4 regions of the Streptomyces sp. NPDC057565 genome follow, and region 2 is predicted to be linked to each of the others. Evidence: riboswitches for the same ligand, from Rfam matches in the RefSeq annotation. Region 2 holds a riboswitch; each other region holds the start of a gene.
What was found. Region 2 has a riboswitch for thiamine pyrophosphate ahead of thiC (phosphomethylpyrimidine synthase ThiC). Riboswitches for the same ligand answer to the same signal wherever they lie in the genome.
Positions count from the first base shown of each region.

Region 1: it holds a riboswitch for thiamine pyrophosphate, as region 2 does, so the genes downstream of both, thiO (glycine oxidase ThiO) here and thiC (phosphomethylpyrimidine synthase ThiC) in region 2, are expected to answer to the same signal.
Region 3: it holds a riboswitch for thiamine pyrophosphate, as region 2 does, so the genes downstream of both, ACFU8W_RS31750 (thiamine ABC transporter substrate binding subunit) here and thiC (phosphomethylpyrimidine synthase ThiC) in region 2, are expected to answer to the same signal.
Region 4: it holds a riboswitch for thiamine pyrophosphate, as region 2 does, so the genes downstream of both, ACFU8W_RS00435 (purine-cytosine permease family protein) here and thiC (phosphomethylpyrimidine synthase ThiC) in region 2, are expected to answer to the same signal.

Region 1 covers NZ_JBHVFU010000003.1:333,572-340,782, forward strand. Annotated here, with positions in the region: gene ACFU8W_RS08750 (thiazole synthase) at 1-386, opposite strand, end outside; gene thiS (sulfur carrier protein ThiS) at 389-607, opposite strand; gene thiO (glycine oxidase ThiO) at 604-1,812, opposite strand; TPP riboswitch at 1,810-1,922, opposite strand; gene ACFU8W_RS08765 (hypothetical protein) at 1,974-2,315, shown strand; gene ACFU8W_RS08770 (NAD(P)/FAD-dependent oxidoreductase) at 2,413-3,597, shown strand; gene ACFU8W_RS08775 (peptide-N4-asparagine amidase) at 3,736-3,921, shown strand; gene ACFU8W_RS08780 (Rv2175c family DNA-binding protein) at 3,964-4,329, shown strand; gene thiE (thiamine phosphate synthase) at 4,457-5,110, shown strand; gene metF (methylenetetrahydrofolate reductase [NAD(P)H]) at 5,266-6,183, shown strand; gene ACFU8W_RS08795 (hypothetical protein) at 6,234-7,163, shown strand.
Region 2 covers NZ_JBHVFU010000002.1:476,342-483,552, forward strand. Annotated here, with positions in the region: gene ACFU8W_RS06205 (IclR family transcriptional regulator) at 82-852, shown strand; gene ACFU8W_RS06210 (SsgA family sporulation/cell division regulator) at 954-1,391, shown strand; gene ACFU8W_RS06215 (YibE/F family protein) at 1,472-2,809, opposite strand; TPP riboswitch at 2,880-3,013, shown strand; gene thiC (phosphomethylpyrimidine synthase ThiC) at 3,006-4,796, shown strand; gene ACFU8W_RS06225 (hypothetical protein) at 5,105-5,929, opposite strand; gene ACFU8W_RS06230 (metallophosphoesterase) at 6,112-7,167, opposite strand.
Region 3 covers NZ_JBHVFU010000025.1:53,553-60,763, forward strand. Annotated here, with positions in the region: gene pyrH (UMP kinase) at 1-302, shown strand, start outside; gene frr (ribosome recycling factor) at 484-1,041, shown strand; gene ACFU8W_RS31735 (phosphatidate cytidylyltransferase) at 1,041-2,126, shown strand; gene ACFU8W_RS31740 (hypothetical protein) at 2,413-2,658, opposite strand; gene rlmN (23S rRNA (adenine(2503)-C(2))-methyltransferase RlmN) at 3,076-4,182, shown strand; TPP riboswitch at 4,224-4,340, shown strand; gene ACFU8W_RS31750 (thiamine ABC transporter substrate binding subunit) at 4,415-5,536, shown strand; gene ACFU8W_RS31755 (ABC transporter permease) at 5,653-7,211, shown strand, end outside.
Region 4 covers NZ_JBHVFU010000001.1:90,144-97,354, reverse strand. Annotated here, with positions in the region: gene hcaB (3-(cis-5,6-dihydroxycyclohexa-1,3-dien-1-yl)propanoate dehydrogenase) at 1-379, shown strand, start outside; gene ACFU8W_RS00450 (long-chain fatty acid--CoA ligase) at 446-2,023, shown strand; gene ACFU8W_RS00445 (GNAT family N-acetyltransferase) at 2,184-2,729, shown strand; gene ACFU8W_RS00440 (SpoIIE family protein phosphatase) at 3,082-5,454, shown strand; TPP riboswitch at 5,574-5,668, shown strand; gene ACFU8W_RS00435 (purine-cytosine permease family protein) at 5,660-7,066, shown strand; gene thiM (hydroxyethylthiazole kinase) at 7,126-7,211, shown strand, end outside.

The DNA of each region.
Region 1 (7,211 bases), on a different contig from region 2:
ACGGTGAACCCGTCGTCCACCAGGGTCTCCGCGGCGTCCAGCAGCTCGATCGGGTCGGGCAGCAGAGTCCACTCGTCGGCCACGACCTCCAGCTTGATCCAGTCGGTGCCCAGCGCCTCGCGGGCCAGCCGGGCGGTCAGCACGGCCTCGCCCGCGGTGAAGCAGCCCGCCGTGTTCGGCAGGACGCGGATCGAGAGGCGTTCGAGGACGGAGAGGACCGAGCCCTGCACGGTCGGGTCGAGGCGGCGCATCGCGACGGTGGTCAGCTCGGTGCCGGATGCCGTCAGGGAGCGTTCGAGCACGTCGAGGCTGGGCGCCCCGCCCGTTCCCATGATCAGTCGGGAGCCGAACGTGGTGCCGCCGAGGGCGAAGAGATCGTCGGACATGGTCAGCCTCCCTGGACGGCGGTGAGGACTTCGATCCGGTCGCCGTCGGCGAGGGCGGCGACCGCCCAGCGGCTGCGCGGGACGACGGTCTCGTTGAGCGCCGCGGCTACCCCGGAGGGCGCCGCCGTCAGAGTCGCGACAAGGGTCTCCAGGGTGGTCCCCGCGGCGATCGAACGGGGATCGCCGTTCACGGAGACGTTGAGCGGAAGGGAGTCGGTCATGCGGGCTGCTCCTGACGTACGGAGGAGGAGGGCGGTACGGGGGCGGGTGCGAACCGCCCGGGGGCGAAGGGGCGGGCCACGGCCGGCAGCTCGCCGGTGGTCAGCAGCTCGGCCATGGCGTCACCGGTGACGGGGGTCAGCAGGACGCCGTTGCGGTGGTGGCCGGTGGCGAGGTGGAGGCCGGGCAGGGCGGTGGGACCGAGCAGCGGGGCGTTGTCGGGGGAGGCGGGGCGAAGGCCGGCCCGGGTCTCGGTGAGCGGCAGTTCGGTGATGCCGGGCACCAGCTCGTGGGCGTCGCGCAGCAGCTCGTACACCCCGCCCGCCGTGACGGTGGTGTCCCAGCCCATCTCCTCGCTGGTCGCGCCGACGACGAGCTCTCCGTTCTCGCGCGGGACGAGATAGACATGGCTGCCTCGGACCACGGCCCGCACGGTGCGAGTGAGGAACGGTGCGTACGCGGCGGGCACCGTCAGCCGGAGCACCTGTCCCTTTACGGGCCGCACCGGGGGAACGACCTCGTCCGGCAGCCCGGCGAGCCGCCCGCTGCGGCTGCCCGCGGCGAGTACGACCTGGTCGGCGGCCAGCACCGTACCGGCCGCGAGTACGGCTCCGGCGGCCCGGCCCCGTGCCACGCCGAGGCGTTCCACCCAGTCGCGGTGGAAGACCACCCCGGCCCGCTCGCAGGCCGTCAGCAGAGCGGCGGCCAGCCGGCGGGGATCGACCTGGTGGTCGCCGTCGACCCGCAGACCGCCGCGCACGCCCGGCGCCAGCATGGGCTCCAGCCGGCGGCACTCACGGCCGGTGAGCCACTCCGACTCCAGCCCCGAACGCTGCTGCAGCGCGTGCAGCTCCCGCAGATGGGCGCGGTCGTCGGAGTCCAGGGCGACCGCCAGGGTGCCACAGGCGCGGAAGCCGATGTCCTGGCCGCTCGCCGCCTCCAGTTCGGCCGCGAAGGCCGGGTAGCGCGCGGCGGACGCGACATTGAGGCCGAGCAGCATCTGCTCGCCGTAGTGGAGTTCGGTGACGGCGGCGAGCATCCCGGCCGCGACCTGGGCGGCCCCGCCGCCCGGTTCGGGGTCGACGACCGCGGTGCGCAGACCGTGCTGCGCAGCCCGCCAGGCGGTCACCAGACCGATGATCCCGCCCCCGATGACGAGGACGTCGGATCCTTGTGCGGATACGGATGTGTTCCCGGAAGAACGCATGGGCGTCCAGCCCCTCCCTTCGCCGGCATGACCCGGATCAGGTTCGTACGGTCGGAGGCCGCCCAGCCTCCCTCTCAGCCCGGTGCGTCCGGGCTCCCGCGAGTGCCTTACGGTGGCCACCCTAGACCCCGTCCCCCGGACCCTGTAAGGGAGCAGTCACCGTGGCCCGTTCGCTCGACGGACTCGTCCTCTCGCCGGTCGCCGACCAGGCGCCGGGCCAGGTCGGCACCCGTACCCGCTTCACGTACCACGAGGAGGACGGCCGGATCTGGGCCGAGTACGCGGGCGGCGACGTGGTCCGGGGCCATCTCGTCGGCACCAGGACCGCCGATCGACTCGACTTCCGGTACGTCCAGTTGAAGCAGGACGGAACGACATCCTCCGGACACTGCCTCTCCACCGTCGTCGACCTCCCGGACGGCCGGGTGCGGCTGGACGAGCGGTGGGAGTGGGAGTCGCAGGAGGGCAGCGGGACGAGCGTGGTCGAAGAACTGTCTGGCTGACGGATCGTCAGATGCTTAAGGTGGACAGGTGAGCGAGCAGCAGACTGAGCAACCAGACCGGCGGACCGAGCGCCGCATCGTCATCGTCGGTGCGGGCATGGCCGGTGTGCAGACCGCCGTGGCCCTGCGGGAACAGGGCTTCACCGGCCCGGTCACCCTGATCGGAGCCGAACCCCACCAGCCCTACGACCGGCCGCCGCTGTCCAAGGCGGTGCTGCTCGGCAAGGCCGAGGACTCCGCCTTCGACATCGACTTCGAGGCGCTCGACATCGAGCTGCAACTGGGCCGCGACGTGACCGGCGTGCGGTCCGCGGCGCACGAACTGGACACCCCGACGGGCCCCGTCCCGTACGACGTCCTGGTCATCGCCACCGGCGCCGAACCGGTCGAGCTCCCCGGCTCGGAGGGTGTGCGCGGCGTCCACCTGCTGCGCACCTTCGACGACGCCGCACGGCTGCGGCCGGTCCTCGGTGAGCAGCACACCGTCGTGGTCGTCGGCGCCGGATGGATCGGCGCGGAGTTCGCCACCGCGGCCCGCGCCGCGGGCTGCGAGGTCACCGTCGTCGAGGCCGCCGACCGGCCGCTCGCGGGCGTCCTGCCCGCCGAGGTCGCCGCCCCGATGGCCCGCTGGTACGGGGAGAGCGGCGCCGAACTCCTCACCGGTGCGCCGGTGGCCCGCATCGAGCCCGGCCGCGTGGTCCTCGCCGACGGCCGCGCACTCGAGGCAGGAGCGGTGGTCGTCGGGATCGGTGCCCGGCCCGCCACGGCCTGGCTGGCCGGCTCCGGCATCGCGCTCGGACCGGACGGATCGGTGACCGCCGACGAAGCGCTGCGCACCTCGCTGCCCGATGTGTACGCCGTCGGGGACTGTGCCTCCTTCCCCTCCGCGCGGTACGGCACGCGCCTCCTCGTCCACCACTGGGACAACGCCGTCCAGGGGCCGCGGACCGCCGCCGCCAACATCATCGGCGCCGGATCCGGCGGGGCGCCGCAGCCGCTCACGTACGACCCCGTGCCGTACTTCTGGTCCGAGCAGTTCGACCGGTTCGTGCAGTACGCGGGCCATCACGGGGGCGCCGACACGCTGCTGTGGCGCGGTGAGCCGGACGGTCCCGCCTGGTCGGTGCTCTGGCTGCGGGACGGCGCGCTGGTCGCCGTCCTCGCCGTCGGCCGGCCGCGCGACCTGGCCCAGGGGCGCAAGCTCATCGAGGCGGGGGCGCGGCTCGATCCGGTGCGGGCGGCCGATCCCTCCGTACCGCTGAAATCGACGGTGCGTCAGTAAGAAGCCGACGGATCCGTGACGGGTCCGGTGTCCAATCTCCGTTGTGCGGACGCCTCTTGGCTGCCGGGCAAAAAGGGTGCACTGTACAGCTTTTGGATCACCGGACCCTGTCCGAAGGAGGTACATGTCCCCCTACCGATGGGTCCGCGCGCTGCGCGGAATCTTCATGGCGGCGGCCCCTGCCGAGAGGTGCAGGTCACGGTGGACGGGCGCCCTGCGGGCCTCGCCCAGCCGTATCCGGTCGTCCACTCCGGCGGCACCGTGCCGACCCTGTGGCGGCCGATCCCGGCCATCGAGGGGGTCCGCGAGGCCCTGAAGGGATGAGTCCGGGTATCGGCTGTCAGTGCGGGATGGCAGGCTTGTCCTGTGACCGAGATTGACGCAAAGATCGATGCTCTCGTCCCTGCCTGGCTCCACCTCCCCGACATCGCAGAAATGTTCGATGTCGAGGTGACGCGCGTGCGGCAGCTGGTCAAGGAAGGCCAGCTCATCGCCGTACGACGTGGTGAGAACCGGGCGCTCCAGGTGCCTGCTGCCTTCATCGACGGCAACAAGGTGGTCAAGGGCCTCTCCGGCACCCTGACGCTCCTGAGGGACGACGGCTTCTCCGACGAAGAGATGCTGGAGTGGCTCTTCACCCCTGACCCGACCCTGCCGGGTACCCCCGCACAGGCGCTGAGCGAGAATCGCGGCACGGAGGTGAAGCGCCGCGCCCAGGCGCTCGCCGTCTGACCGGGACGACCGCACGAGGGGTGCGGGCCGTGCGCCTCCGCACGGCCCGCACCGTCGCATCGAGCCGCCCCGTCGTACCGCTCCGCACCACCGGTCGTACCGCTCCGTCCCAAGGGGGAACCGCACCATGCCCACGCCTCGCGCGCTGCTGTCCGACGCCCGGCTCTATCTGTGCACGGACGCCCGCAGGCGCGAGGGGGACCTCCCCGAGTTCCTCGACGCCGTGCTCTCCTCCGGTGTCGACATCGTCCAGCTGCGCGACAAGGGCATGGAAGCGGCCGAGGAGCTCGAACACCTCGCTGTCTTCGCCGACGCCTGCAGGCGCCACGGCGCGCTCCTCGCGGTGAACGACCGGGCCGATGTCGCTCATGCCATCGGCTCCGATGTGCTCCACCTCGGCCAGGGGGACCTGCCCGTGCCCGCCGCCCGGGCCATCATCGGCGAGGACGTGGTGATCGGCCGCTCCACACACGCCGAGTCCGAGGTCGACGCGGCCGTCGCCGAGCCCGGCGTGGACTACTTCTGCACCGGACCCTGCTGGCCCACCCCGACCAAGCCCGGCCGGCACGCCCCGGGCCTCGACCTCGTGCGGTACGCCGCCTCGCTCGGCCGGACGCGCCCGTGGTTCGCCATCGGCGGGATCGACGCGGACAACCTCGACGAGGTGCTGGACGCGGGGGCGCGCAGGATCGTGGTCGTACGGGCCATCACCGAGGCCGACGATCCGGCCGCGGCCGCCGCCGGGCTCGCGAAGCGGATCAGGGCGCGCGCCGACGTCTGACAAGCACGTCGGGAAAGTCGCGGGGCAGCCATGAACGACCGGGTTCGCCCGGGGACTGCGCGAAGGGTGTCCGAGGGGTGGACAAACCACCAGTCAATTCGGGCAATTGCCGCTGGTCTGGTTGGGGCACCGTCGAGCCCTGGTTAACCTTCAGTATGGCCCTTGGCACTCCTTCTACCAGGACAGATCACGCACGCACCGTGCGTGACCTTCTCGCGACCGGCAAGACGTCGTATTCGTTCGAGTTCTGGGCGCCCAAAACCGAGAAGGGCGAGCGGAATCTCTGGAATGCGCTGCGCCGTGTCGAGGCGGTGAGGCCGAGCTTCGTCTCCGTGACGTACGGTGCCGGCGGCTCCACCCGGGCCGGAACGGTGCGGGCCACCGAGCAGATCGCGGCCGATTCCACGCTCACCCCGGTCGCCCATCTGACCGCCGTCAACCACTCCGTCGCCGAACTCCGCAACATGATCGGACAGTACGCGGACGCCGGAATCAGGAACATCCTCGCCGTGCGCGGCGACCCGCCGGGCGACCCGATGGGTGAGTGGGTCGAGCACCCGCAGGGTGTGCGGTACGCGGCCGATCTCGTTCGGCTCATCAAGGAATCCGGCGATTTCTGTGTCGGCGTCGCCGCATTTCCCGAGATGCACCCGCGCTCGACCGACTGGGACGCCGACATTCAGCATTTCGTGGACAAGTGCCGTGCCGGCGCCGACTATGCGATCACGCAGATGTTCTTCAATCCGGAGGACTATTTGCGTATGCGTGACCGAGTGGTTGCTGCGGGTTGCGACACGCCGATCATCCCCGAGGTCATGCCGCTCACCAGCGTCAAGCAGTTGGAGCGGTTTCCGCAGCTCAGCAACGCGTCGCTGCCGTCGTCGCTGAAAGAACGCATCCTCGACGTCAAGGACGATCCCGCCGCTGTACGCTCCATTGGGATTGAGTTCGCGACGGAGTTCTGCGCGAGGTTGCGCTCCGAGGGTGTACCCGGACTGCACTTCATCACGCTCAACAACTCGACGGCGACGCTCGAGATCTACGAGAATCTCGGACTGCACAAGCAGTCGTGACCGGCCGTACCCGCCACGATCCGGGGCGGTGGCCGTAGAAGGGGGCGGGCATGGGCTGGACGGTCCTCTACATCGCGTTCGGCATCGTGGCGTTGTGGCTGCTCGGCGAGGTGCTGCTGCAGTACAAGGCGCGCCTTCGCTGGCGCCTGCTCGCCTTCGCAGGCTTCGCCTGTGTGGTCGTCGGCGTGCTGATGCCGTCCGTGTTCGTCATCGCCGTCGGCGCGATCGCGTTCGCCACCGGCCAGACGTACGTCACGCTCTCGTTCCGGCGCGGCTTCTCGACCGGCTGGGCCATAGGCGGAAGCCCGGGCGCGAGCCGTCGCCGCCGGTCGGGGGGCGCCCGGGACACCCACCGGGAGCCCACGCTGGAGGTGTCGGACCTGGAGATGGAGTACGACCACTCGGACCAGGACGAGGCGAAGAAGCCCGCTCCCGCGAGCGGGGCCGCGGTCTACGAGCCGGAGCCGCTGCCCGACGACACCGGGCAGTACGGCATCTACACCGACCCCCGGCGCGCGCAGCAGTCCCAGCAGGCGCAGCCCTCGTACGCCTCCTACGACCCGTACCCGGACCACTCCACGTACACCGCGCCCGCCCAGGACTCGTACGCCGGCCAGGACAGCTTCGGCGGGCAGGGCACGTACGCGGGCCAGGACTCCTACGCCGGGCAGTACGACTACGGCACGGACCGGCAGCAGTACGCCGCGTACTCCGACCCGTACATCGGCACCACCACCGGCTCCCCGCAGTACGGGGCGCAGGATCCGTACGCGAGCCATGACAGCTACGGCGGTCAGCAGCAGTTCACGGCAGACCCCTACGCCCAGCAGTACGCCTCCGAGACGCCGCCGGGCGGCGTCTGGGTGCCGCAGCAGCGCGAGGGCGAGCAGTACCCGCCGCTGCCACCGGAGCAGCCCGCACAACCCGCGCCGTTCCCGAACGGCTACGACACCGGACACAACGACCAGTACCGCTACTGACGGGACAGGCCTCGCCGTCGGGCGGAGGCCGAGCTCGTCGGCTGGCGG
Region 2 (7,211 bases):
GGACCTCAGGTTTGCGGTAGGACCGTGGGGGCGGCCCCCACGGACGGGCCGACCGCCCGTCGCCATGCCTGGGGGTGACTTTTGACCACGGCATCGAGCACCGCTGTTCCGACGTTGATCGGTTCGGTTCAGCGGGCGTTGAGGCTGTTGGAGGCTGTGGGCGCCCATCGGGACGGGGCGCCCGCGAAGCAGCTCGCACGGGAAGCAGGACTTCCTCTTCCTACCGCCTATCACCTGCTGCGCACCCTCACTCATGAGGGCTATCTGCGCCGCGAGAACGGCGTCTTCCTCTTCGGTACTGCGGCAGAGCGGCTCGTCGACGACGGCTGTCTGCAGAATCGTCGCAGCAGAATGACCCAGTCGCTGGCTCGCTGGCGCGACATCATCGGTGCGCCGGTCTACTGCGCCGTCTACCGCGAGGGTGAGATCGAACTCATTGCGGTCGCCGACGCCCCCGCGGCACCCACGGTGGACGAGTGGGCCTCGTTCCGGGAGACCGGGCATGCTCATGCGCTCGGTCAGTGTCTGCTCAGCCGGCTCGACGAGAAGGCCCGTGAGGACCATCTGGACCGTCACCCCGTGCAGCCGCTCACCCGCTACTCGTTGCGGGACCGACCGGCGCTTCTTGAGCGTTTGAGGTTGCTGGAGCGAATGGAACCTGTCATCGAACGACAGGAGTACGCCCTGGGGACGGTCTGCGCGGCCATCCCGATCACGGCCGGATTCACTGCAGCCGCCATGGCGATTTCCATGCCTGTCGACCAAGAAGATCGATTGCTCCCCGCAGTCGAACGACTACGAAGTGAAGTGGCGAGCCTCTTGCGTTCGTTCGTGTTCTCTATCAGTATCTGAAAAATCACTCCTTGTGATCTGCTATCGCGTGCACCACGATGGCGTCAATAGGGCCAAGGGGGATCGTTCCTGGCCAGATTCATCTACTGCGGGGTTGGACGATGCGCGAGTCGGTTCAAGCTGAGGTCATGATGAGTTTTCTCGTTTCGGAGGAGCTCTCATTCCGTATCCCGGTGGAACTCCGGTACGAGGTGGGCGATCCGTATGCGATCCGGATGACCTTCCACCTGCCCGGCGACGCCCCTGTCACCTGGGCTTTCGGCCGCGAGCTGCTGCTGGACGGCCTCAACAGCCCCAGCGGCGACGGCGATGTGCACATCAGTCCCACGGAGCCCGAGGGGCTCTCCGACGTCCACATCCGGCTGCAGGTCGGGACGGATCGCGCCCTGTTCAGGGCCGGTACAGCGCCACTCGTCGCGTTTCTCGACCGCACGGACAAGCTCGTGCCCCTCGGGCAGGAGTGCACGCTGAGTGACTTCGAGGGCAGCCTGGAAGAGGCGCTCGGCCGGATCCTGGCCAAGGAACAGAACGCCGGCTGAGGAGGACTGCGCGCACGGCCCACCGGCCGATCGAACGCCGTATCTGCCGAACGGGTGATATGTGCTCCGCGTCGAGGTGCTCAATGCCTCGCCCTGCGACGCCGGCCCCTCCCGCCCCGTACGGGTGCCGAAGCTCCTGCTTCCGCGCCGAGCCCTGTGCGGTCCGCGGAGACGACCAGTGCCGCGAGCACCGTCGTCACCGGCACCGAGGCGACCAGTCCGATCGAGCCGACCAGCGTCCGGACGATCTCCTCCGCCACCAGTTCGCTGTTGGCCACCGCCCCCACGCTGCTCTGCGCGATCGAGAACAGGAGCAGGAGGGGAAGCGCGGCGCCCGCGTAGGCGAGTACCAGCGTATTGACCACCGAGGCGATGTGGTCGCGACCGATCCTGATCCCTGCCCGGTACAGCTTTCGCGCACCCATGGCCGGGTCCGCCTGGTGCAGCTCCCAGACCGCCGACGTCTGGGTGACCGTCACGTCGTCGAGCACACCGAGCGAACCGATGATGACGCCGGCCAGCAGCAGGCCGCTCATGTCGATGTGCGGGTAGAGGCCGTGGATCAGACCGGTGTTGTCGTCGGTGTTCCCGGTCAGGCTCGCCCAGCCGATGAAGAGCGAACCGAGCAGCCCGATGAGCAGCAGTGAGATCAGCGTGCCGATGACGGCGACCGAGGTACGGGCGGTCAGACCGTGGCACATGTAGAGCGCGATGAGCATGATCGCGCTGGCCCCGATGACTGCGACGAGCAGCGGATTCGACCCTTGAAGGATGGCGGGGAGGATGAACAGGGTCAGTACGGCGAACGACACGGCGAGCGCGACCAGCGCCATCAACCCGCGCATTCTGCCGACGACGACCACTGCGAGAGCGAAGATCCCGGCCAGCAGTGCCATCGGGAACTTCCGGTTCACATCCGTCACGGAGTACTGCAGGTCATGGGGCGCGTCCGGGGCGTACGCCACGACCACCCCCTGACCCTCGCGCAACTGCCGGGGGGCGTCGGGCTGAACGATTTCGACGAACGTGCGCCCCTTGTCGTGCCCGGTCGTCACCTCGACCGTGGCCTTCTCGCACAGCCCTGGTTCCTGGCCGGCGCCCGCGCCCCCCGATGGCGTCGTGGTGCCGCCCGTGACCGGTGTCTGCGCGGCGTTCACGTCCTTGCAGTCGACCTTGTCGACGCTCACCACCTTGCCCTGCTGGGTCTGCCGGTCGAAACCGACACCGGTGCGCTCGTGCGCGGGTGCACCGCCCGGCCAGAGGACCATCAGGCCGACAACGACCGCCGTGGCGAAGGGGATCAGCACGGCCGCGATGACCTTGCGCAGATGTTTGGAGACCGGTGCAGCGGGGCCGTGGCTGTGCGAATGCCCGTGCTGATGGTCCTGCGTTTCGGGGGCGCTCTGGAGGGATGTCACCGGGCGATCATCGCAAGAAGGAACAGGCCCTCTGTCCAGCACGCCGGAACAGGCGCTAGCGTGGTGGCACCTTTGCACACGCGGGAGCTCGGAGCACCGGGCTGAGAGGGCGCTGATATCCGTACATCCGTACGGGACAGGCTGCGCCGACCGCCGAACCTGTTACCGGGTAATGCCGGCGTAGGGAGTAGGTCTCATGACCACATCGGACGCACGCACGCCTGCCTCGAACCAGAGCGACGAGGCCGGAAAGTCCATCGGCTGGCACAAGGGATACGTCCAGGGCCCGCGCCCGGACCTCCAGGTGCCGGTGCGAAAGGTGCACCTCACCAACGGCAAGGACGTGATGCTGTACGACACGTCGGGGCCGTACACGGATCCCGCCACCGAAACCGACGTACGGCGCGGTCTCGCACCCCTGCGGGAGAACTGGATCATTGCCCGTGGCGACACCGAGGAGTACGCGGGCCGCCCCGTCCGCCCCGAGGACGACGGGCTCAAGCACACCTCGCCGCGCGGCGGACTGCGTAACCTCGACGCCGTCTTTCCCGGCCGTCCGCGTCAGCCGCGCCGCAGCCGCGACGGGCAGCCCGTCACCCAGCTCGCGTATGCCCGCCGGGGAGAGATCACCCCGGAGATGGAGTACGTGGCGATCCGGGAGAACGTCGAACCCGAGGTCGTACGCGAGGAGATCGCGGCCGGCCGGGCGGTCCTGCCGGCCAACGTCAACCACCCGGAGATCGAGCCGATGATCATCGGCAAGCGGTTCCTGGTGAAGGTCAACGCCAACATCGGCAACTCCGCGGTCACTTCCTCCATCGAGGAGGAGGTCGAGAAGATGACCTGGGCGACGCGATGGGGCGCCGACACGGTCATGGACCTCTCCACCGGCCGCAATATTCACACCACCCGTGAGTGGGTGCTCCGCAACTCCCCCGTGCCCATCGGCACCGTGCCCCTCTACCAGGCCCTCGAAAAGGTCGACGGCAGGGCGGAGGAGCTGACCTGGGAGATCTACAAGGACACCGTGATCGAGCAGGCCGAGCAGGGCGTCGACTACATGACGGTCCACGCCGGCGTGCGGCTGCCGTATGTCCCGCTCACCGCCCGGCGCAAGACCGGGATCGTCTCCCGCGGCGGGTCGATCATGGCCGCGTGGTGCCTGGCGCACCACAAGGAATCGTTCCTGTACGAGAACTTCGAGGAGCTCTGCGAGATCCTCGCGACGTACGACGTGACGTACTCGCTGGGTGACGGACTGCGCCCCGGTTCGATCGCCGATGCCAACGACGAGGCACAGTTCGCGGAACTGCGCACGCTGGGCGAGCTCAACTCGGTCGCCAAGCGGTTCGGCGTCCAGACCATGATCGAGGGTCCGGGCCATGTCCCGATGCACAAGATCAAGGAGAACATCGACCTCCAGCAGGAGATCTGCGAGGAGGCGCCGTTCTACACGCTCGGCCCGCTGACCACCGATATCGCCCCGGCGTACGACCACATCACCTCGGGCATCGGCGCGGCGATGATCGCCTGGTGGGGGACGGCGATGCTCTGTTACGTCACGCCCAAGGAGCACCTGGGCCTGCCCAACCGGGACGACGTGAAGACAGGCGTCATCACCTACAAGATCGCGGCCCACGCCGCGGACCTCGCCAAGGGGCACCCGGGGGCGCAGGACTGGGACGACGCACTGTCGGACGCGCGGTTCGAGTTCCGCTGGGAGGACCAGTTCAACCTGGCACTCGACCCGGACACGGCGCGGGAGTTCCACGACGAGACGCTGCCGGCCGAGCCGGCGAAGACGGCCCACTTCTGTTCGATGTGCGGCCCGAAGTTCTGCTCGATGAAGATCAGCCGAAGCATCTCGGAGCAGTTCGGCGGCGACGAGCCCGCGGCGACCGAGGCCGAGATCGCCGAGGGCATGATGAAGAAGTCGGCGGAGTTCGCGGCCGCCGGTAACCGGGTGTACCTCCCGCTCACCGACTGAGTGGCCGTACCGGAACGGCCCGCGGCCCCCGGAAACCACCGGGGGAGCCGCGGGCCGCTCCACCGGCCACCCGCCGACTGTCGCTGGTAGCCGTTACGTTTCCCGCGTGTGCCGGGCCGGAAGGGGAGGCGCAGGGGTGAGTGACGCTCCTGTCATGTCCTGGGAGATGGCCCTGGGTACGGATGACGATGTCCCGGCTGCTCGGGGACGGCGAGGCGTATGGATTCAGCACGGACGGCGAGAACGGGGAGCCACACGGCTGGTGATCCACCACCACTCACGAGGCAGGACCGGGTCGCGGCGCCCGGTCAGTCCGGTTCGTGTTCCGGGCCGCCGAAGTCCGGGCTGGTGAAGTCCGGGCTGGTGAACGACGGGCGGGGGCCTGCCGCCGGCCCCTCGTCCGGCCCCGTGAAGTCCGGTCTGCTGTAGCCGATCTTCGGGATTCGGTTGGCCGACGGTTGCGGTGCGCGCGATGCGGCACGTGCGGTGGGATCGGCGAGTGCGTCGCGCAGGAACGGCAGGATGCCGCGCTCCAGCAGCGCATGACGCCAGGCCTCCCTGGCGCGCGCCACCTCCTCCGGCAGCTCGTCCTCGGCGTCCTCGGCGGGCAGCGCGGTCGATCCGTTGCGCAGCGCCGTGATGAGCAGTCCGACGGCGGCGGCCAGTATCGCGGCCGCAGTGACCGCCGCGAAGAACCACCCGGCGGCGACCATGGTGTCGGCGAACAAGGGGGGTCGGCTGAGCATCTTCAGCAGGTAGCCGACCAGCAGGAAGATCAGTGCGGCGGTGCCCGCGAGCATCGGCGCCAGGACCGTGACGACCGCCCCTATCCCGGCGCCCGGCCGGTCCGGATCGTCCACGTCGGAGCCGAGGCCAGAGCCCTGGGCGGAGTCGGCTGCCGGTCCGCGCAGCTCTTCGCGGGCCTTCACATAGTGGTCGTACTCGGTGGCCGCCGCCGTGGTGATCAGCGCCGTGGCGTTCAGTGCCATGGTGCGCAGCTGTTCCGCGTTGAGCCGTTCGCCGACTCCGGCGAGATCCGGTCGTTCGTGAGCGTGACGCAGCGCATCGCCGAGGATCCGCTCGTACTCGGGTCGGTCCTCGGCCAGCAGGTGCGGAGCGCTGTTCATGTGCATCCCCCGATGCTCCGTTGGGCCTGACTACCCGCTTTGGCCGGGCAGTTGGGCGGAAACGGAGGAGAGCCTGCTACTGATACGCCGATGGTAGAGCGCCCACGGCACGGGGTGACAGGGGGTTTCCGTAAATAGGCCCAGTGTTCGGCGTGGTCAGGTCGTGGATGCGTCTTCCCCGAAGACCGTCAGTCATGCAACGGCAGCTTGACGACCAGTAGCTTTCCGGCCATGGTCACGCCGCCGTCCATGGCGATCGCCAGCCCGTCCGCGTACACGTGCGGGCCCTCCACCACGGGTCCGGAGCTGTCCTCGCCATCCTCCGAGCCGACCTCGCCGAGGAGATACGGAATGGGGCTGTGACCATGGACGATGCGCTGTCCGCCATAGGCCGCCATCAGCTCCTGGACCGCCTGCGGACCCGACTCGTCGCGGAAGGCGAACCGCTTGGTGAGCTTGCGGAAGAGGTCCCAGCACTCGTCTGCGTCGTTACGCGTGAGAATGGCGTGCACGGTGTCATTGACGTCCTCGATGGTGGAGCCGTAGTCGAGGTACGCCGTCGTGTCGGAGTGCATCAGCAGATGCCCGTCCTCCTCGACGACCGCGTCGAGCCGGGACATCCACTGGAGGTGGTGGTCCTGGAGCCGCTCCATGTCGTTCTTCTGGCCGCCGTTGAGCAGCCAGGCGGCCTGGAACGTGGCGGTGCCGGCTCCGGAGTTCACCGGTGTGTCGCCGAACCGCTTGGCACCGATGAGCAGCAGTTCGTGGTTGCCCATCAGAGCTTTGCAGTAGCCGCCCGCGGCCGCGGCCTCGGCGGACAGGCGCATGACGAGTTCGATGACGCCGACGCCGTCCGGACCGCGGTCGGTGAAGTCGCCGAGGAACCAGAGCCGGGCGTTGCCCGCGGCCCACTGGCCCTCCGCGTCGATGAGCCCCTGTTCGACCAGGGCGGCGTGGAGCTCGTCCAGATAGCCGTGGACGTCGCCGACGACGTACAGCGGTCCGAGCCCCGGGTCCTGGGCGGGCCGAGGGTCGGGGACGGTCTGCACCTGGACGGTGTCACCGAGGTTGATCACGGGAAGATCGCGCGCGGTGGGGGTGTAGCCCTCCGGCTCGTCCGCCGGAACCGCACTGCCCGGATGCGGCGCCGTGGGTGGCACCGGAGTCTGCGCATAGGGCGGCACGCGGAAGTCACGCAACGTCGCCGTCCGCACCACGGGTTCCTGACCGGCCCCCTGTGTCATCGACCCCTCCACCACCGTCGCGCCGCCGTACACCTGACGGGCCC
Region 3 (7,211 bases), on a different contig from region 2:
CCGCCGCCCAGCGCGCCCTGGAGATCGACGCCGAGGGCCTGCTCATGGGTAAGAACGGGGTGGACGGGGTCTACGACTCCGACCCGAAGACCAACCCCGACGCGGTGAAGTTCGACGCGCTGGAGTACGGCGAGGTACTCGCCCGTGATCTCAAGATTGCCGACGCCACCGCCATCACGCTCTGCCGTGACAACCAGCTGCCGATCCTCGTCTTCGAGCTGACCGCGGCCGGCAATATCGCCCGCGCCGTCAAGGGTGAGAAGATCGGCACGCTCGTGAGCGACCAGGGCACCCGGGCCTGACAACCGGGGGGCCGCCCGGGGGAATCCCCCGACGGTCCCGGGCCCGGCCGGGGACACCCGGGGGACGGTCCCGAAGGATGGACAACGGCCTGCCGGTCGGACACCGTGCAGGTGAGGACGCGACGCAGGACCCGCCGGGCCCGAGCACGCCGGGCCCACTCAAGACACGCAGGAGCACGTGGTGATCGAAGAAACCCTCCTCGAGGCCGAGGAGAAGATGGAGAAGGCCGTCGTGGTCGCGAAGGAGGACTTCGCCGCGATCCGCACCGGCCGTGCGCACCCGGCGATGTTCAACAAGATCGTCGCCGACTACTACGGCGCCCTGACCCCGATCAACCAGCTGGCCTCTTTCTCGGTTCCCGAGCCGCGCATGGCCGTCGTGACGCCGTTCGACAAGAGCGCGCTGCGCAACATCGAGCAGGCCATCCGCGACTCCGACCTCGGCGTCAACCCGAGCAACGACGGCAATATCATCCGAGTGACCTTCCCCGACCTCACCGAGGAGCGTCGTCGCGACTACATCAAGGTCGCGAAGACGAAGGCCGAGGACTCCAAGATCTCGATCCGGGCCGTCCGCCGCAAGGCGAAGGAGACCCTGGACAAGCTGGTCAAGGACAAGGAGTCCGGCGAGGACGAGGTGCGCCGCGCCGAGAAGGAGCTCGACGACACCACTGCGAAGTACGTCGCGCAGGTCGACGAGCTGCTCAAGCACAAGGAAGCCGAGCTGCTCGAAGTCTGATGAACGACTCTTCCTGGGGCGCCCCGCAGGGAGCCGGCTACGGGGGTACGCCCGAGATGAGGGCTGCCCCCGCGGGTCCTGCATACGATGTGCATGACGCCCAGCACACTCGGCCCATGCCCATCGTGCCGGACGTTCCCGACGCAGGTAGAGACGCTGACGACCGTGACGACCGGAACGGGGGAGCCTCCGGCCGGCGCGGCGTTCCCCCGTACCGTGACGAGAAGCCGCAGGAGCCCATGTCCACCGCGCCGCCGCCCCCGCAGAAGAAACGTGCGGGTCGTGACCTGCGAGCCGCCATAGGGGTCGGTGTGGGGCTCGGGGCCGTCATCGTCGCCTCGCTCTTCATCGTGAAGGCCGTCTTCATCGGCGTGATAGCGATCGCCGTCGTCGTCGGTCTCTGGGAGCTCACCTCCCGGCTGCAGGAGCGCAAGGGCATCAAGGCACCGCTCGTACCGCTCGCGATCGGCGGCGCGGCGATGGTCGTGGCCGGCTACATGCGCGGAGCCGAGGGCGCCTGGGTCGCCATGGCGCTGACCGCCCTGGCGGTGCTGGTCTGGCGGATGGCCGAGCCGCCCGAGGGATACCTCAGGGACGTCACGGCCGGTGTTTTCGCCGCGTTTTACGTACCCTTCCTGGCCACGTTCGTCGCGATGCTGCTGAGCGCGGACGACGGGCCGCAGCGGGTCCTCACCTTCCTCCTGCTGACCGTGGTCAGCGACACGGGCGCGTACGCCGTCGGCTGGCGCTTCGGCAAGCACAAGCTCGCGCCGCGGATCAGCCCCGGGAAGACCCGCGAGGGACTGTTCGGAGCCGTCGCCTTCGCGATGGTCGCCGGCGCGCTGTGCATGGAGTTCCTGATCGATGACGGCACGTGGTGGCAGGGGCTGCTGCTCGGCCTCGCCGTCGCTGCCAGCGCCACCCTCGGCGACCTGGGCGAGTCCATGATCAAGCGGGATCTGGGGATCAAGGACATGGGCACGCTGCTGCCCGGTCACGGCGGGATCATGGACCGACTGGACTCGCTGCTGCCGACCGCTCCGGTGGTCTGGCTCCTGCTGGTGCTTTTCGTCGGCTCCACCTGAGAAGTCGGGCCGCCACCATCCCGACCTGAGTTTCTCCATGTAAGGGTCCGTCGTCCACAGGACGGCGGGCCCTCACTCTTCTGTCCGCGACACGGACGAACCGTGCCTCAGCCCGGAGAACTCGGCCAGGAACGGGACACAGGCGCCGTTCGACCTGCGTCTCGGGCAACAACATCACTGATCGCCCTTGAGCCCCGATCTCACCGGCTCACAGTCTCATGCGCGGCCGCAGCCGTTCAGTTCCCCGGCGAGCACAGTCGCGCCGCCAACCTGTCCGGACAGTCCCTTATCGGGCCGCGCCGTACTCGTGTGGTCGGCCGCCCTGCCACTCCACCCACCGGGGGTCGTCCAGCACGTCGTCGGCGTCCGGCAGGCCGGCGCGGCGGAGGAACTCGACCACGTCGGCGTCGCTGCGGGCGAGGCCCGCGGTCCGAGCGCGGATCGTCACTCGACGGCCACCCGCTCCTGCTGCTCGGTGCACGACGATCGGTGCGTCACGCGTGTCCTCGGGGTCCGGCAGCTCGCGACTCAAAGCACTCCTCGCTCTCTTGGCTCTGTCGGGTCGGCGGTACGGGCACGGGCGGGTGCCGATGGAGGCAGGTCGGGTACCCCTGTGTGCCTCAGCCTCGCGTTTCTCCGGCTCGGCATGGCGCGACCGGTTCGCCCAGCTGGTACGTCTGGCACTCGCGAACGATGCGCGGGCGATCCGGGCGAGAGCAGTTTTCGGACACATATTCGATTCTAGGGCGCGGTGGGCCGTTGTGCGCACCACCTGCCTGTGGTGCGATCGGTCACTGTCCTGCATGCGGCCGGGCCGTCCGTGGGCCGCCAAAAGGCCGTCGACGTCGACTGATGACGGCCGACGTCGACCGGGCTCGTGTGCCCCTCATCCCTCCTGAGCTGGTGAAGGCCACTACTGCCACGGCGTGTCTGCGACACTGGACGGACCATGCCTAAGCCCGGAGAACTCACTTTCGTCGCGCCCCGCGGAACCAAGAAGCCGCCGCGGCACCTTGCCGACCTCACGCCCGCCGAGCGCAAGGAAGCCGTCGCCGCGATCGGCGAGAAGCCGTTCCGCGCGCAGCAGCTGTCGCAGCACTACTTCGCGCGGTACGCGCACGACCCGGCCGAGTGGACCAACATCCCGGCCGGTTCGCGGGACAAGCTCGCCGAGGCGATGTTCCCCGACCTGATGTCCGTGGTCCGGCACATCAGCTGCGACGACGACACCACCCGTAAGACGCTGTGGAAGCTGCACGACGGGACGCTGGTCGAGTCCGTCCTGATGCGCTACCCGGAGCGGGTGACCATGTGCATCTCGTCGCAGGCCGGATGCGGGATGAACTGCCCGTTCTGCGCGACGGGGCAGGCCGGTCTGGATCGCAACCTGTCGACGGCCGAGATCGTCCACCAGATCGTGGACGGCATGCGGGCGTTGCGTGACGGTGAGGTTCCGGGCGGGCCCGCGCGGCTCTCCAACATCGTCTTCATGGGCATGGGCGAGCCGCTCGCCAACTACAAGAGGGTGGTCGGCGCGATTCGCCGGCTGACCGACCCGGAGCCGGACGGTCTCGGTCTCTCGCAGCGCGGCATCACCGTCTCCACCGTGGGCCTGGTGCCGGCCATGCTGCGCTTTGCCGACGAGGGCTTCAAGTGCCGTCTCGCCGTCTCGCTGCACGCGCCGGACGACGAGTTGCGGGACACGCTCGTGCCGGTGAACACGCGCTGGAAGGTACGCGAGGTGCTGGACGCGGCGTGGGAGTACGCGGAGAAGTCCGGCCGCCGGATCTCCATCGAGTACGCGCTGATCCGCGACATCAACGACCAGGCCTGGCGCGGTGACCTGCTCGGCCGGCTCCTCAAGGGCAAGCGGGTCCATGTGAACCTGATCCCGCTCAACCCGACGCCCGGCTCGAAGTGGACCGCCTCCCGGCCCGAGGACGAGAAGGCGTTCGTCGACGCGATCGCGTCCCACGGAGTGCCCGTGACCGTGCGGGACACCCGCGGCCAGGAGATCGACGGGGCCTGCGGGCAGCTGGCGGCATCCGAGCGCTGAGGTCGAAAGGGCCCGTGTAACCTGGGCCAGAAATCAACTTCATATTCCGACAGGGGAGCGCCACAGCGCTGAGAGTGCGGCACCGAGGACAGGTTGGCCGCAGACCCTCTGAACCTCGCCCGGGTCATTCCGGGTAGGAAGTTCGGTCATCAACTCATGCTGTTGCGCCCTGCCCGCTTCTCCAAGGGCAGGGCCGCGTCTCTTCCTGGTCAAAACCCAGGAGGAATTCATAATGAGCACCACCCGCACCACGCGTGGGACCAAGCAGCTCGCGGCGACGGCCGTCGCCGCCGCGCTCGGCGTCACGGCACTTGCCGGCTGCGGCAGTTCCGGCGACTCGGCCTCGGGGGCCGGCGACACCAAGGGCTCCGGTTCGAAGACCGTGACCCTTGTCAGCCACGACTCGTTCAACGCCTCCAAGGATGTACTGAAGGCGTTCACGCAGGAGACCGGCTACACGGTCAAGGTGCTGAAGAGCGGTGACGCAGGCGCCGCTCTCAACCAGGAGATCCTGACCAAGGGCTCCCCGCGCGGTGATGTGTTCTTCGGCGTCGACAACACGCTGCTCTCCCGCGCCCTCGACAACGGACTGTTCACTCCGTACGAGGCGAAGGGCATCGACCGGGTCGCGGCCGACTCCCAGCTGGACGCGGCCAAGCACCGGGTCACCCCGATCGACACCGGCGACATCTGCATCAACTACGACAAGAAGTACTTCGCCGACAAGAAGCTCGCGCCGCCGAAGACCTTCGACGACCTGGCGAAGCCCGCGTACAAGAACCTCCTCGTCACGGAGAACGCCGCGACCTCGTCGCCCGGTCTCGGCTTCCTCCTCGGGACCGTGGCCACCTACGGCGAGAGCGGATACCAGGACTACTGGAAGAAGCTGAAGAGCAACGGCGTGAAGGTGGTCGACGGCTGGGAGCAGGCGTACAACGAGGAGTTCTCCGGGTCCGCGGGCGGCAAGAAGGCCAAGGCGGACCGGCCGCTCGTCGTCTCGTACGCCTCCAGCCCGCCGGTCGAGGTGCTCTATGCGAAGCCGCAGCCGAGCGAGGCTCCGACCGGCGTCGCGACCGGGACGTGCTTCCGTCAGATCGAGTTCGCCGGTCTGCTGAACGGCGCGAAGAACGAGGCGGGCGGCAAGGCGCTGCTGGACTTCCTGATCAGCAAGAAGTTCCAGGAGGACATGCCGCTCAACATGTTCGTGAACCCCGTCACCAAGGACGCGAAGCTGCCGGAGCTCTTCACGGAGTTCGGCGCGACGGTCGACAGGCCCGCCACAGTGGCCCCGGACGCCATCGCCAAGAACCGTGAGCAGTGGGTCCAGTCGTGGTCCTCGCTCGTAGTGAAGTAGCGAAGACTCCCGTACGCGGTCCGGGCGCGGGCGGGAAGGGCTCGCGCGACCGGACCCGGCTCGCGGCCCCCCGGCGCGCAGGGGCGTGGCGGGGGAGCGTGGTGCGGCTCGGTCTGATGGCCGTGCCCGTCGCGTTCTTCGCGCTGTTCTTCGCCTACCCCGTCGTCGCGATCGTCGGCCGCGGGCTGAAGGCCGACGGCGCCTGGCAGTTCAGCCGGATCGGCGAGGTGCTGACCAGGCCGGACATCCTCGACGTCCTCTGGTTCACCACCTGGCAGGCCCTCGCGTCGACCGCGCTGACGCTGCTGATCGCGCTGCCCGGCGCGTATGTCTTCGCCCGCTTCGACTTCCCCGGCAAGCAGGTGCTGCGGGCGGTCGTCACCGTGCCGTTCGTTCTGCCGACCGTCGTCGTGGGGACGGTCTTTCTGGCGTTGCTGGGGCGCGGCGGTTTCCTCGACGAACTGGCGGGCGTGCGTCTCGACACCACGGTGTGGGCGATCCTGCTCGCCCATGTCTTCTTCAACTACGCGGTCGTCGTGCGGACCGTCGGCGGGCTGTGGTCGCAGCTCGACCCGCGGCAGGAGGAGGCCGCCCGGGTGCTGGGCGCCGGGCGGTTCGCGGCATGGCGGCGGGTCACTCTGCCGGCCCTCGCGCCCGCAGTGGCCGCCGCCGGGCTGATGGTCTTCCTCTTCACGTTCACCTCCTTCGGGGTGGTACAGATCCTCGGCGGTCCGGCCTACTCCACGCTGGAGGTCGAGATCTACCGGCAGACCGCCCAGCTCCTCGACCTTCCGACGGCTGCCGTGCTGACGCTGGTTCAGTTCGCCGCGGTCGGAGCGATCCTGGCCGTGCACGCGTGGACCGTGCGGCGCAGGGAAACGGCGCTGAAGCTGGTCGATCCGGCGCAGACGTCCCGCAGGCCGCGCGGCGCCGGGCAGTGGGCGCTGCTCGGTGGGGTCCTGCTGACGGTGCTGGTGCTGATCCTGCTGCCGCTCGGTGTGCTCGTGGAGCGTTCGCTGGACGCCCCCGGCGGCTACGGCTTCGGCTACTACCGCGCCCTGCAGTCCGTGGAGGCGAGCGGCAGCACGTTCCTGGTCGCACCTTTCGAAGCGGTCGGGAACTCACTGCGGTACGCGCTGGTCGCGACTGCGATCGCGCTGCTCGTCGGCGGGCTCGCGGCGGCCGCGCTGACGCTCCCCCGGCCTCGAACGGACTCGGCCGGGGGGACCCCCCTGGCCGAGCGGCTGGTCCGCGGTTTCGACGCGCTGCTGATGCTGCCTCTCGGGGTGTCCGCCGTCACCGTCGGCTTCGGCTTTCTGATCACCCTGGACAAGCCCCCGCTGGATCTGAGGACTTCGTGGATCCTGGTGCCGCTTGCCCAGGCGCTGGTCGGCGTTCCCTTCGTCGTACGGACGATGCTGCCGGTCCTGCGGGCGGTGGACGGGCGGCTCCGGGAGGCGGCGGCGGTGCTCGGGGCGTCGCCGCTGCGGGCCTGGCGCGAGGTCGATCTGCCGCTGGTGCGAAGAGCGGTGCTGGTCGCGGCGGGCTTCGCGTTCGCCGTGTCGCTCGGCGAGTTCGGGGCGACGGTGTTCATTGCGCGGGCCGACAACCCGACTTTGCCGGTGGCCGTGGCGCGGCTGCTGGGACGGTCCGGGGAGCTCAACTACGGGCAGGC
Region 4 (7,211 bases), on a different contig from region 2:
CAACGGCGGCGGTCCCGTCTACACGGCGAGCAAGCACGCCTGCCTCGGTCTGGTGCGGGAGTTCGCGTACGAACTCGCCCCCAAGGTCCGGGTCAACGGCGTCGCCTGCGGCGGCATGCGCACCCAGCTGCGCGGCCCGGAGAGTCTCGGTCTGGACGAGCGCAGGATCGAGGCGTCGTTCGCCCGTGCCGAGGCCGCCGGCGAACGTCCGCACGTGCCGCTGTACGACGCGAGCGTGGAACCGGAGGACTTCACCGGGACGTACGTTCTCCTGGCTTCACGCCGCAACAGCGGCAACATCACCGGCGCCGTGGTCCCCGTGGACGGCGGCATAGCCGTACGCGGATTCCGCACCGCTGCCGGCGGCGCCGATCTCTGACCGGCCGCCGCACCGCTCTCCCCCTTCACGCCCCCGCCGACAGCCACCGAAGGAGCCGCTCGGGTCATGGTCGACATCAGTCCTGCTGCCGCCGTGCAGCGCAGAGCACGGTACGACTCAGCCGCCCCGGCCCTCGTCTACGAGGACCGGACCATCACGGCGGGCGAACTCGCCGCGACCACCGGCCGGCTCGCCGCCGGGCTCGCGGCCCGTGGTCTGCGGCGCGGCGACCGGGTGGCATTCCTGGGTCTCAACAGCGCCACGCTGCTCGAAACCCTGCTGGCCGCCAGTCACCTCGGCGCGGTCTTCGTACCGGTCAACCATCGGCTGGCCGCTGACGAGGTGCGGCACATCCTCACCGACTCGGGCACCCATACGCTGATCGCCGAGGAGAGCCACCGGTCCTTGGCGGAGTCGATCCTCGCCGAGGTCCCGGTCCGCCGGCCCGTGCTCGTCGACACCGATCCGTCCTGCCCCGCGGCCCCTGCCCCGCCCGCGGTGTGGACCCCGCTGTCCGAGGTGCTGTCCACCGACACGACGCAGCCGGAGGCGGTGCCGGTGGGGGAGGACGACCTGGCCGCACTCATGTACACGTCCGGGACCACCGGCCGCCCCAAGGGCGTCATGCTCACCCACGGCAATCTGTGGTGGAACGCGGTGAACGTCGACACCATGGTCGACACCCGTCCCGGCGACGTGAACCTGGCCGTCGCCCCGCTCTTCCACATCGGCGGGCTCAACGCCCTCACACTGCGCACCCTGACCCGCGGCGGCGTCGTCGTCGTACGCCGCTCCTTCGACCCCGAGCAGTGTCTGGCCGACCTGGTGGCGCACCGGGTCACCAGCATCTTCGCGGTCCCCGCCATGTTCGCGGCGCTCACCCGTGCCCCTGGGTTCCGGGAAGCCGATCTGTCCGCGCTGCGCGCGGTGATCGTGGCGGGCGCCGCCGTACCTCCCCAGCTCATCCGGGACTATGCGGAGTCGCACGGGGTGCTGCTGCAGCAGGCGTGGGGGCTCACCGAGACGGCACCGTTCGCCACATATCTGCCGGCCGCGCGCACCCTGGAGAAGACCGGTTCGGCCGGTCTTCCGATGCCGTACACCGAGGTCTGTCTGATGGTCCCCGGCGGGAGCGGCGTCATCGACGAGCCCCATGTGCGCGGTGAGATCTGCGTGCGCGGTCCCAATGTCGTCGCCGGCTACTGGAACAACCAGCAGGCGACCCGGGAGGCTTTCGACGACGCGGGCTGGTTCCACAGCGGCGACATCGGCTACCGCGACGAGGACGGCCACTACTACGTCGTCGACCGGCTCAAGGACATGATCATCAGCGGCGGGGAGAACGTCTATCCCGCCGAGGTCGAGCGGGTCCTGAGCTCCTTCCCCGGAGTCCACGAGGTGGCGGTCGTCGGCATCCCCGACCCGAAGTGGGGCGAGACCGTCGTCGCCGTACTCACCTGCGAGCCGGGGGTCGAGCCGACGCTCCAGGAAGTACGCAACTTCGGTTCCGACCGGCTCGCCCGCTACAAGCTGCCCACGCGCGTGGTCCTCGCCCCCGAACTGCCGCGCAACGCAAGCGGCAAGCTGGTCAAGGGCCAGGTACGGGACATCGTCACCCACCAGGCCGGGCCGACCGGCGCCTGATCCGTCCCCCCGGCACCCACCGACCGGCCCGGACTCCTCCTCCCCCGGGCCACGGCCCGCCCGTCTCCCCCGACCAAGGGACGGGCGGGCAACTCCCCCGGCCCGGGGCGTCCCGGGCCCTCCGCACGCCGGGATCCCCCCACCACGAAGGGTCGCGCCCATGACACTCACCACCGTCGGCCACCGCCCGCTGCCCGTACCGGCGCTCCCCGGTCACATCGCCGGATGGTCACTGTGCCCCACCGGGTCCGAGCCCGCTTCCGACGCCGCCCCGTTCGGCCCGGCCCCGGCAGGCACCGTCCGCGCGTACACCGCAAGCACCGGCCACGACGGGCCGCCAGTCACGCGCGTGACGATCCATCGGGTGCTGCACCATCCGCTGCGCGGCTGCTACCCGGTAGGCGCACACGATCTGCTGCTGGAGCTCGTCACCACGGAGCCGCAGCCCCCGTCAGCGGCCGACGGCACGGACACCACCGCGCTGCTCGACTCCCTGGTCGCCGCCCTCTTCGCCGCCGATCCGTCCTGCCGCCGCATCATGACGGCGCCCGCCGTCGAGGACACCGCTGCTCAGGAGCAGTACGCCGCCGGGGGCTTCCGCCCGGTGGCCGAGGCCGATGTGCGCGGAGGAACCGTGCTCCTGATGGTCGTCGAACCTGCACAGGTCACCACCATCGCCACGGCTCTGTCCGACATGCCGCACTGACGCGCCACGTCCGCAAATCCGTACTGCCCCTGCTGCCGGCGGCTCCTCCTCGCCGTCGCCGCGCCCTCTGGCGGCCACGCCGCCGGAGGTGACGCCCTTCGGCGACGGTCCGAGGATGCATCTGTACGTCCCGGACAGCGTTCGGGCGCGGTCGGCCGTGCCGGCTGAGGTGCACTGCGCACGAGCTCCGGTCCGGCGTTCCACTCGGGGGCGGCGCGCTCAAGGAGTCGGGCACCACCCCGGTCTTTATCATGGGCAGGGAGAGGCCTGGGACGAGGTGGTGCCGGTGCGCGTACCCAAGGATTCCGGGGGCCTCGACGCAGGGTCGGGAGACCCTTTGTCGGGGGCGTGCATGGCCATCGCATACGTGGCGGAGAACGGCGCGATCTTTCTGTGGAGCCCGCAGGCGGAAGCACTTCTTGGATACCCCGCGGAAGACGTCTGCGGAAAGCCGGCGGTGGATCTGCTGACCGCCCGGGCGGACCGGGAAGCGGCGGTGGCTGCCCAGGTACGGCATACAGCCGGGCAGAGCTGGGACGGCGTACTGGGCATGAGGCACCGCGACGGGCACGAGGTGTCGGTGGCGGTGCGCGTGCGACCGCTGCTCAGCAAGGAGGGCCGGGCCGGCTGGTCCGTCAGGGCCGCCGACGCGCGGGCGGTGGAGCGGGAGGAGGTCGACCGCGCGATCCTGGAGGCGCTCTTCAGCCAGTCCCCGATCCCGGTGACCGTCATGGACACCGAGCTGCGGTACCTGTGGGTGAACGCCGCGACGGAGCGCGTGACCGGCCTGCCCGCCGAGCGGCTCATCGGCCGTCGCATCGGCGATGACTCACCGGACTCGGCCCCGACGATCGACCGGGTCCTGAGCCGGGTGCGGGACACCGGCGAGCCGGTGGTCGACTTCCAGGTGCACAGCCGGCTTGCGTCCGATCCGGACCGCGACCACGTATTTTCCGCCTCCTCCTTCCGGCTGACAGACCCGGCCGGCCGCGTCCTGGGCATGTGCCAGACGTACGTCGACATCACCGACGGCTATCAGGCCCAGCAGCGGCTGGCGCTGCTGACCGAGGCCGGCGTGCGCATCGGCACCACGCTGGACGTGAAGCGCACGGCGCAGGAACTGGCTGACGCGGCAGTTCCCGGACTCGCGGACTTCGTCGCCATCGACCTGCTGGAGGCAACGGTGCGGGGCGAGGAACCGGCCCCCGGGCCGGTGGCAGGGGGGGTGCGTGCGCACCGATCGGGACTCCGCTCCATCCGCGAGCACGCCCCGGAGGCCGTGTTCGTGGTGGGCGAGGCAGTGGCGTTCCACCCGGGCACTCCACAGGTCCGGAGCCTGGCCACCGGGCAATCGGTTCTGGTGCGGAAACTGGACCCCGACAAGTGGTTCGTCCATGACGCCCGGCGGGCCGAGAAGATCCGCAGGTTCCGTTTCCACTCGTACATGGTGGTGCCGCTGCGGGCTCGCGGCATCACGCTGGGTGTTGCCACCCTCGGCCGCAACCAGGATCCTCGGCCCTACGACGAAGGGGACCTGTCCCTCGCCGAGGACTTTTCGTCCCGCGCCGCCGTATGCATCGACAATGCCCGCCGCTACACCCGCGAGCACAACACCGCCCTGGCCCTGCAGCACAGCCTGCTGCCGCACGATCTACCCGATTACCCCGCCGTCGAGACCGCCCACCGGTATCTGCCGGCCGCCGCGCACGCCGGAGCGGGCGGGGACTGGTTCGACGTCCTGCCCCTGTCGGGAGCCCGCGTCGCCCTGGTCGTCGGAGACGTCACCGGCCACGGCCTGCACGCGGCGGCCGTCATGGGGCGGCTGCGCACCGCCGTCCATACCCTGGCCGACCTCGATCTCCCTCCCGACGAGGTCCTCACCCAGCTCGACGACCTCGTCATCCGTCTCATCGAGGAGGATCCCGACTGCGAGGGCGCCACGTGTCTGTACTCCGTCTACGACCCTGTCTCGCGCATCTGCGCGTTCGCGCGCGCCGGTCATCCCCCACCCGTCCTGGTGCAGCCCGACGGTGCGGTGGAGATCCTCGACGACATCCCGCCCGGACCGCCCCTGGGGCTGGGCGGTCTCCCCTTCGAAACCGCTGAACGCCGTCTCGCGGACAGCTCCGTCCTGGCGCTCTACACCGACGGCCTCATCGAAGCACCCGGCTGGGACGTCGACGCCGGGCTCGACCGGCTGTCCCGCACCATGGCCGGCCCCACCCGACCGCTCGAACAGCTCTGCGATGCCGTAGTCGCCTCCCTGCTGTCGGAGCACCGATCCGATGACGCTGCCCTGCTGCTTGCCCGCACCCGCGTACTGGAAGCAGGCCGGGTCGTCTCCTGGGAACTGCCGGTCGACCCCGCGCAGGTCGCCCACGCCCGCAACCTCACTACCCGTCAGCTCGCCACCTGGGGCTTGGAACCACTCACTTTCACCACCGAGCTGATGGTCAGTGAGCTGGTCACCAACGCCATCAGGCACGCGCACGGCCCCATCGCCCTGCGTCTCATCCGCGCCGCAGCCCTCATCTGCGAAGTCTCCGACGGCAGCCTCAGCGCCCCGCATCTGCGCCGCGCGCGCACCGGGGACGAGGGCGGCCGCGGCCTGTTCCTGGTGGCCCAGCTCGCCTCCCGTTGGGGCGCCCGCTACGACCGCGACGGCAAGACCATATGGGCCGAGCAAGCTCTTTCTCCTGTCGAAGCGCCGACTCCGGCGTTGTGACGCTCCAGCAGAGGCCCCCGTGAGCCGACCGCGCATCGGCACCACGGACGAATCCACCGCGTCGTTGCCACGCACTCCTGCGTACAGGTGTTCACAGGGATGAGGTTAGTCTGTCCGTCGTACCGGACACGGGGTGCCCCACCCGAGGGCTGAGATCACACCCGTCGAACCTGAACCAGTTCGTACTGGCGGAGGGATGTCTTCCATGCCTTTGACGCATGTTTCCGGCGGGCTGCCCGCCGACGGCCGGCAGACCGTCTTCGACGGGCGGATGCCGGCGGCCCCCGGCGACCTCCGCGTCGAGACGCACGGCATCGAGCCGGTCCCCGAGAGCAACCGCTACGGCGGTCCCGGGCGCCTGTTCACCGTGTGGTTCGCTCCCAACCTGACCATGACCGGCGTGTTCACCGGCACTGTCGGCATCGCCCTCGGCCTGGACTTCGCCACCGCGCTCGTCGCCGTCGTGCTGGGCACCGTGCTCGGCGCGGTGCCCACCGCTTATCTGGGCACCTGGGGGAGCCAGACCGGCGCCGGTCAACTGCCACTGGCCCGACTCGCGTTCGGCCGGGCCGTGACGGTACCCGGCATCCTGCAGTGGCTGTCCTCGGTCGCCTGGGACGCGCTGATCGGGCTGTTCGGCGGGGACGCGCTCGCGCGGCTGTGCGGCTGGCCGTTCTGGATCGGCGTCCTGGCCATGATGGTGGCCCAAGGGGCCCTCGGTGTCCTGGGCTACGAGGCCATCCACCGGCTTCAGATCGTCATGACCTTCGTGCTCGCGGCCGCGTTCGCGCTGATCGCCTGGCGGTTGCTCGACGGTGTCCACCCGGTCGGCTCGGGCACCGCCCACGGCGCCGACCAGGCCGGCGCGTTCGTCCTGACCAGTACCATCGCGCTGAGCCTGACTCTGTCCTGGGCTCCGTACGCCAGCGACTTCAGCCGCTACCTGCCGCGCACCGCCTCACGCCCACGCATGTTCTGGTTCACGCTGCTGGGCCTTGTGGTGTCCTTAGTGGCGGTCCAGGCCCTCGGGTTGTTGGGCGCGTCCGTACTGACCGACCAGACCGCCGCGGGTGTGGACAGGCTGCTGGGCGGTGGCGCGCTGGGTGCGTTCGGACTGCTCGCCGTGGCGCTGGCGGCCCTCTGCAGCAACGCCATGAACGACTACAGCGGTTCCTTGGCTCTGCAGACCGTCGGAGTGCGCCTCCCGCGCCCGGCGGCCGCCGCCCTCGCCGCCGTGCTCGGCTTCCCCCTGGTGCTGTGGATGCACGCTGCCGACACCACTGCCCGCTTCCAGAACGTGTTGCTGTTCGTCGGTTACTGGATTCCCGGGTTCGTGGCGATCGTCATCGTCGACTGGCTCGCCCGGGCCCGAGCACGGGGCGGCGCCGCGATCGACCTCGCCGCCGAGACCGCCCGGCCGCAGTCCGGATGGCCCCCGTTGCTGGCCTTCGCCGTCGCCTTCGCCGCGGCCGTGCCGTTCATGGACACCAGTCTGTACGTGGGCCCGGTGGCGGCCGCCCTGCACGGCGCCGACCTCTCGTACTACGTGGCGTTCCTCGTCGCGCTCGCCGTCTACGCGCCGCTGCGGCTGCGCCCCCGCCCGCAGGACTGACCTGCCGCCGGCCCCAGCACCCGAACACCCCCTTCCCTCCCCCCACGGAGCGATATCCCATGCCCCCGACATCCGCCGATCACACCGCCTTCGCCCCGCAGGCCCTCGCCCGCGTCCGGGCGGACTCCCCTCTGGTTCAGTGCCT